3 regions of the Shinella sp. 1A1 genome follow, and region 1 is predicted to be linked to each of the others. Evidence: predicted binding sites of a transcription regulator. Region 1 holds the regulator's gene; each other region holds the start of a gene.
The links. The regulator LexA, encoded in region 1, represses DNA repair genes until DNA is damaged. The targets are predictions, from matches to a motif close to TGTTCNNNNTGTGTTCNG.

Region 1 (2,195 bases):
GCGCACGCGGCTGCGCCATGCCGGAACGGCGCTCGTCCTCATCGGGATCGGCGTCGCCTGCTGGCCGGAGGGACGCCAGCACCCGGAGGTGCTGGTATCGGAGGACGGCCGTCTCGTCGCCTTCCTCAGTGACGGCAAGGTGGCGGCGAACCGCACGCGCCCGCCGGGCTTCATCTACGACCAGTGGCGAAGGGCACTCCGGCTCGGCGAGCTCGTGAAGCCGGACATGCGGACGACGGCCGGCCTGACGATCGAACAGGTGAAAGAAGAACCGGCCGATACGTCACCACAAAAGCGCCCGCGCCGGAAGGCCGACCGCGGGAAGGCGGAAGCCGCCCTGATCGCGGCGCTGGAGACAGCCGAACGGAAAAACGGCTTCGTCTGCGAAAGGAAGGCTTTCTGCGCCGCCGTCTCACCGAGCGGCTGGCGGATCGTCACGCTGGAGGACACCGCTTTCCTGGGCCTTGCCTGCGACGGGGCCGACCTCGTCGTCGTGCCCTTCGCCCTCCGGCTCGATGCCTGTCGCTCCGGCGCAAGGCTCGTCACCGCGCGGCACCTGAGAAGGACCGGTGCCCTCGAAATCAGGCCGGCGACGGATTCCGTCTCCCAGGCGCTCGGCGATGCGGAGTTCACGGGAGCCGTCGAAACGCTCGACCGCCCCTGGTCCCGGCACCGCACCTACGACTGGCGCACCGACCGTTTCGAAACGGACACGCCGCTCAGTGATAGCGGCGAATAAGGCCGACCAGCTTGCCCTGGACCTTGACGCGGTCGGGGCCGAAGATGCGGGTCTCGTAGGCGGGATTGGCGGCTTCGAGCGCGATGGAGGCGCCCTTGCGGCGGAAGCGCTTCAACGTCGCCTCCTCGTCGTCGACCAGCGCCACGATGATCTCGCCCGGATTGGCGCTGGTGGTGCTGCGGATGATGACCGTGTCGCCGTCGAGGATGCCTGCCTCGATCATCGAATCGCCCTTCACCTCCAGCGCATAGTGATCGCCGCTGCCGATCATCTCGGCCGGGACGGTGACGTCATGCGTGTTGTTCTGGATGGCGGAGATCGGCACGCCGGCGGCGATGCGGCCCATGACGGGCACCGAGACGGAAGAGGCCATATCGGCTTGCGGCGCGGTGCGCTGTGGCGGGGCGGCGGCCGGCGCGGGCTGCTTGCCGCGGCTGCCCTCGATGACGGCGGGGGAAAAGCCGCGCCGGGGCTGGAGGCTCGGCGAATAGGCTTCCGGCAGCTTGATGACCTCGAGCGCGCGCGCCCGGTTCGGCAGGCGGCGGATGAAGCCGCGCTCCTCAAGCGCCGTGATGAGACGGTGGATGCCGGACTTGGAAGCAAGGTCCAGCGCATCCTTCATCTCGTCGAAGGACGGCGGAATGCCCGATTCCTTCATACGCTCATGGATGAACAGCAGGAGTTCCTGTTGTTTGCGCGTCAGCATGGCATCCCCATCGAGAATCGTGAAACAAATCCAGAACAGACACTATCTGTTCCATATGTGTTCCGCAAGGGGCCGCTGAAACAATAATGCCGCTCAGGCGGCAGGCTCGCGCAGGAGAAGGACGTCGCAGGGGGTGCCGGCGTCCGCGGCGGGCGCGTGCGGCGCACGGATCAGCAGCCCCTCGGATTCGGCGAAGATCTTCATCATCGAGGAATCCTGCTTGTCGAAGGGCGTGACGAGGAGTTCGCCGGCCGGGCCGCGGGCGATGCGGGCGCGGACATAGTCCTGCCGGTGGTCGTTCTCGCGGAGCGGCACGGCGGCGATCGCCTTGTGCAGGCGGCTCTTCGGCGGCAGGTGGGCGAGGCGGCGGACCAGCGGCTCCAGGAAGAGCAGCGAGCAGACCATGCTGGAGACGGGATTGCCGGGCAGTCCGACGAACTGGACCGGGCCGAGCCGGCCGACCATCAGCGGCTTTCCGGGCCGCATGGCGATGCGCCAGAAGTCGAGCTCCATGCCGGCCTCGCCGAGCACCGGCTGGACGAGGTCGAAATCGCCGACGGAGGCACCGCCCAGCGTCACCAGCACGTCGATGTCGAGCGACAGGGCATTGCGCACCGCTTCGAGGATAGCCTGCTTGTCGTCGCCAACGATGCCGAGATCGATGATCTCCGCGCCGGCCTCGCGGGCGATGGCCGAGACGCCATAGGTGTTGGAGGCGATGATCTGGCTTGCGCCGGGGGATGCGCCGGG
Region 2 (2,195 bases), 410 kb from region 1:
AGTCGTCGGCGCCGGCCTTGAGGCCGCGCACGCGGTCGGAGGGCTGGTCGAGCGCCGTGACCATGACGACGGGAATATGGGCGGTGCGCGGATTGGCCTTCAGCCGCTCGCAGACCTCGAAGCCGTCGATGCCCGGCATCATGATGTCGAGGAGAATGAGGTCGACCTGGGTGCTTTCGCAGATGGACAGGGCCTCGTAGCCGTTCTCGGCCGTCAGCACGTCGAAATATTCGGCTAGGAGGCGCGCTTCGAGCAGCTTCACATTGGCCGGGATATCGTCGACGACGAGGATGCGCGCTGTCATGTCGGCCTCACGCGTCCCCGAGATAGGTCTTGATGGTCTCGATGAACTTCGGCACGGAGATCGGCTTGGAGACATAGGCCTCGCAGCCGCCCTGCCGGATCCGCTCCTCGTCGCCCTTCATCGCGAAGGCCGTGACGGCGATCACGGGGATGACGTGCAGCTCGTCGTCCTCCTTCAGCCACTTGGTGACCTCGAGGCCGGAGACTTCCGGGAGCTGGATGTCCATCAGGATCAGGTCGGGACGGTGCTTGCGCGCGAGATCGAGGGCTTCCATCCCGTTCCGGGTCTGGATGGTCGCATAGCCGGATGCCTCGATGAGGTCCCGGAAGAGCTTCATGTTCAGCTCGTTGTCCTCGACAATCATGACCTGCTTGGGCATCGTGCGTCCCTGTTCCTCTCGCCGGCCTTGCAACCGTCCGGGAGATAGATAAGTTGCGGCGAAGCCGAAATCCCCCAGCCCGACCGCAGCCACGTTAGCGTCACTTGGTTGATGAAAAGGTAAATTTCCCGAAGGAAAAGGATGAAACGCCAAAAAGAAACACCCGCGCGTGAAGACGCGGATGCGACGGCCCTTTCCATCCTCGGCTGGCTGGCCGGCGAGCCGGAGCTCCTGTCGCGTTTCCTGGCGCTGACGGGCGTCGCCCCCGGCGAGGTCCGCAACGCGGTGAACGACCCCGGCTTCCTTGCCGGCCTCGTCGTTTTCCTCATGGAGCACGAGCCGACGCTCATGGCTTTCAGCGCCGCGACGGGCACCCAGCCGGAAGCCGTCGTCCACGCCCATGCGGTCCTGTCCGGCCCCCATGGCGGCGGCGACCTCTGACAAGCCGGCCCCTGTGGTCCATCCTGCGCATGCCTGTGCATCGTCATGCGTTCAGCCCCTCTGCCTGTTGAGACTCGCGAATTTAGGCTTTAATGTCGCGATGTTCAATATTTGTTCCAGATCATGAGCACCGCCGACACGCGTTTTCCGGGCTTCTGCCGCGACTGCCTTGCCGGGCAGCCCGCGGGCCTGCGCCGCTGCCGGGCCTGCGGCAGCCCGCGCATCCTCTATCACGGCGAGCTTTACGACCTGACGCTCGCCCATATCGACTGCGATGCCTTCTATGCCGCGATCGAAAAGCGCGACGATCCGGAGCTTGCCGACAAGCCGGTGATCATCGGCGGCGGCAAGCGCGGCGTCGTCTCCACCGCCTGCTACATCGCGCGCATCCACGGCGTGCGCTCGGCCATGCCGATGTTCAAGGCGCTGGAAGCCTGCCCGAACGCCGTCGTCATCAAGCCGGACATGGAGAAATACGTCAAGGTCGGCCGCGAGGTGCGCGCGATGATGCAGGAGCTGACGCCGCTCGTGCAGCCGATTTCCATCGACGAGGCCTTCCTGGAGCTGAAGGGCACCGAGCGGCTGCACGACGATCCCCCTGCCCGCGTGCTGGCGCGCTTTACCCAGCGCGTGGAAAAGGAGGTCGGCATCACCATTTCCGTCGGGCTTTCCTACTGCAAGTTCCTCGCCAAGGTCGCCTCGGACCTCAACAAGCCGCGCGGCTTTTCCATTATCGGCGCGGCCGAGGCGCTGGATTTCCTGCGCGACAAGCCGGTGCGGCTGATCTGGGGCGTCGGCAAGGCCTTTGCCGAGACGCTGGAGCGTGACGGCATCCGCAGCGTCGGCCAGCTCCAGACCATGGAGGAAACCGACCTGATGCGCCGCTACGGCGTCATGGGCAAGCGGCTCTTCCAACTGTCGCGCGGGCAGGACGACCGCGAAGTGCATCCCAACGACCCGGCAAAAAGCGTTTCGGCCGAGACCACCTTCTTCGACGACATCTCGCGCTATGACGAGCTCACCGCGCATCTGCGCCGGCTGAGCGAGAAGGTCGCCACGCGGCTGCGCAAA
Region 3 (2,195 bases), 450 kb from region 1:
CGCGTTCTCGTCACTTCTGACTGCTGACAAGCTCCGGCCGGAGGAGAGCTCTCTAACGCCTGTACCGTGGCAAAATACTCTCTGAGCAGTTTCACGCCTTCTGACGGTTCGAGGCCTTGGCGCATGGCAACGCGCGCAACGCCCATCGCCATCCGCAACTGCGCTTCATCCTTAGTACGATGTGCCATGACGTGCTCTCCAAATCGCGGCGAACGTTGCGTTAGTTTTGTCGGCTTGGCAACTCCGTAAATCCGTCATTAGGAACTCAGGGCCAACAAGAAGCCTGTCGCACGCATCAAGCTCAGTTTTGAACCGGCTCTGTTGTCTCCTCATCACCCTCATCCGCGCGGAGATACCCTTGCCCGATCAACCAATCCTCAGCGATAACCGCAAACGCCTCCTCGCGCGTGAGGTCCTGCTCCAAGGCAAAGCGGTCCAAGGCGTCTTCAATCTCTGGCGCCAGCTTCATTTTCCCCTCCGTTAAATCTACTCGCTGGTCACCTTCGAACTCAGCGCCGATCTTGGTCAGCGCCTTCGTTCAAGCCCGTCAGGAGGGATGCTGGTATTTCCTCCGGGTCCAGGTCGTCAGCCAGCGAGTGCAGACTTTGTCCCATCAGCCAGTCGCGCACGATGAATGCCAACGCCTCGTCACGAGACATATTATTCTGCCTGGCGAACTTCTGAAATGTGCGTTCAATTCCTGGTGAAACATATCCTTGCTCCCGTGGTCCCGGCTCGACCGATTAAAGCAGGTGGCCATCGGCACTACCTTCCCAAGCATCTTCTATTATGTCCATCTGTTTCACTCGCGCTCAAGGTGAGGTCGCCAGCCGCGGGTGAAACCGGCGCCCATCGCTCTGCGGGCTATCGCAAGCTGCCAGCGCAGGTAAGCACAATCGGCGAGGAGCGTGGCGATCGCAGCGCGGGCGTCTCCATCGTGCCAAGCCAGCGCTTCATCGATTTCGTTTTGAGACTCGGGGTTTTGCATTTCGAGCGGGCGCACGTCGTCGTTCTCCTGTGAGATGCCACAGTCGGCGTCAATTTCGGGTCTATGATGGGTGACCGGCAGCGCCGGTTTGTTCTCAATATGTTCCGTTTCGGGGTAGAGTCAACCAATCTGGCGACGGATTCTTGCCCTGAGGGTAATGTTGGAAGGGTGGCCGGAACCTTCACTCCCAATTTCCGTTGTCTCTAAACAAGCTATCGCCGGATAAAAGCCGGCAGGAGTTCAAGGGACATGGCAATGGATTTCAGCGCTGGCCCCGCCAGCGCGGGACTCCGTGCATCTCTGGCTGCGGCTATCGCCTATGATGATATCTGCTCTCAATGCCAGATCGAGATTACCTACACTGCCCAGGCGATCATCCTGAGTGGAAGAGCAACACCTGCCGCGGCTGTTAGGGCGCGGCAGATCATTCGCGATATTGTCGGATCAGCCCCTGTTTGGGATCGGACCATCTCGATATGAAAAAGCCCGCCGGTGAGGGCGGGCTAGCGGCGAGGTTCCGGAAAATCAATGATCGGTAAAGAAAACGTTACCGCTTGCCTTGAATAAGGCAGATCAACCACCGATATGATCCGAGATTTGCATCTGCAAATCAAAAATAGAGCGGCCCGGATGGTGTTAGCGCACCATCCGGGCCTGAAGTACCAACCTTGCGGCAGGCTATGTGATCACATGGTGTCCATGTATTCATTAATTTTTGGATGTCAAGAGTTGCTGGCCTCCGCATAACGACATAACGAAAGGTTTATGTCTTATGGCGGAAATGAAAGTGATGCTTTTCAAGCAGTCCCGTATTCGGGTCGATAGCAATGGCCTCGTGTGTTTGAACGACATTCACCGTGCCGCTGGTTTTTCGAAGAACCAAACCCCCGCAGATTGGATGCGTCTGGACTCCTACGCAAAGGAATATGTCGTCCTTCTAAAGAAAAACACGGGAAAATCCCGCCTTTGGACAAAAGAGGAAACGAAATCAATAGTTTACACTAAGCGTGGCGCGGATGGTGGGACTTGGGCTCACGAAAACCTCGCGCTGGGATATGCGTCATATCTGTCCCCGGGACTTGCAGTCGAAATCCGTGACGTCTTCCTTCGATTCAAGAAGGGGGATGAGACGCTTCACGACGAAATCAGGGAGAACAAGCGGCGCCGAGACGAAGCGTTCGAGAAAAGCCGCGAAATTGGCAAGCGG

Region 2: a site for LexA is predicted at 1,226-1,243, ahead of ACZ48C_RS05930 (DNA polymerase IV). Genes of this name have one in related genera too.
Region 3: a site for LexA is predicted at 1,078-1,095, ahead of ACZ48C_RS05745 (dehydrogenase). Genes of this name have one in related genera too.

What each region holds. Positions count from the first base shown of each region.
Region 1 is NZ_AP039671.1:1,598,385-1,600,579, reverse strand. Features, by position in the region: gene ACZ48C_RS08090 (ComEC/Rec2 family competence protein) at 1-739, shown strand, start outside; gene lexA (transcriptional repressor LexA) at 720-1,445, opposite strand; gene ACZ48C_RS08080 (molybdopterin molybdotransferase MoeA) at 1,539-2,195, opposite strand, start outside.
Region 2 is NZ_AP039671.1:1,187,215-1,189,409, reverse strand. Features, by position in the region: gene ACZ48C_RS05945 (PleD family two-component system response regulator) at 1-304, opposite strand, end outside; gene ACZ48C_RS05940 (response regulator) at 312-683, opposite strand; gene ACZ48C_RS05935 (DUF3572 domain-containing protein) at 825-1,124, shown strand; gene ACZ48C_RS05930 (DNA polymerase IV) at 1,248-2,195, shown strand, end outside.
Region 3 is NZ_AP039671.1:1,148,796-1,150,990, forward strand. Features, by position in the region: gene ACZ48C_RS05730 (hypothetical protein) at 1-188, opposite strand, end outside; gene ACZ48C_RS05735 (hypothetical protein) at 302-469, opposite strand; gene ACZ48C_RS05740 (hypothetical protein) at 510-659, opposite strand; gene ACZ48C_RS05745 (dehydrogenase) at 803-1,003, opposite strand; gene ACZ48C_RS05750 (hypothetical protein) at 1,238-1,468, shown strand; gene ACZ48C_RS05755 (KilA-N domain-containing protein) at 1,779-2,195, shown strand, end outside.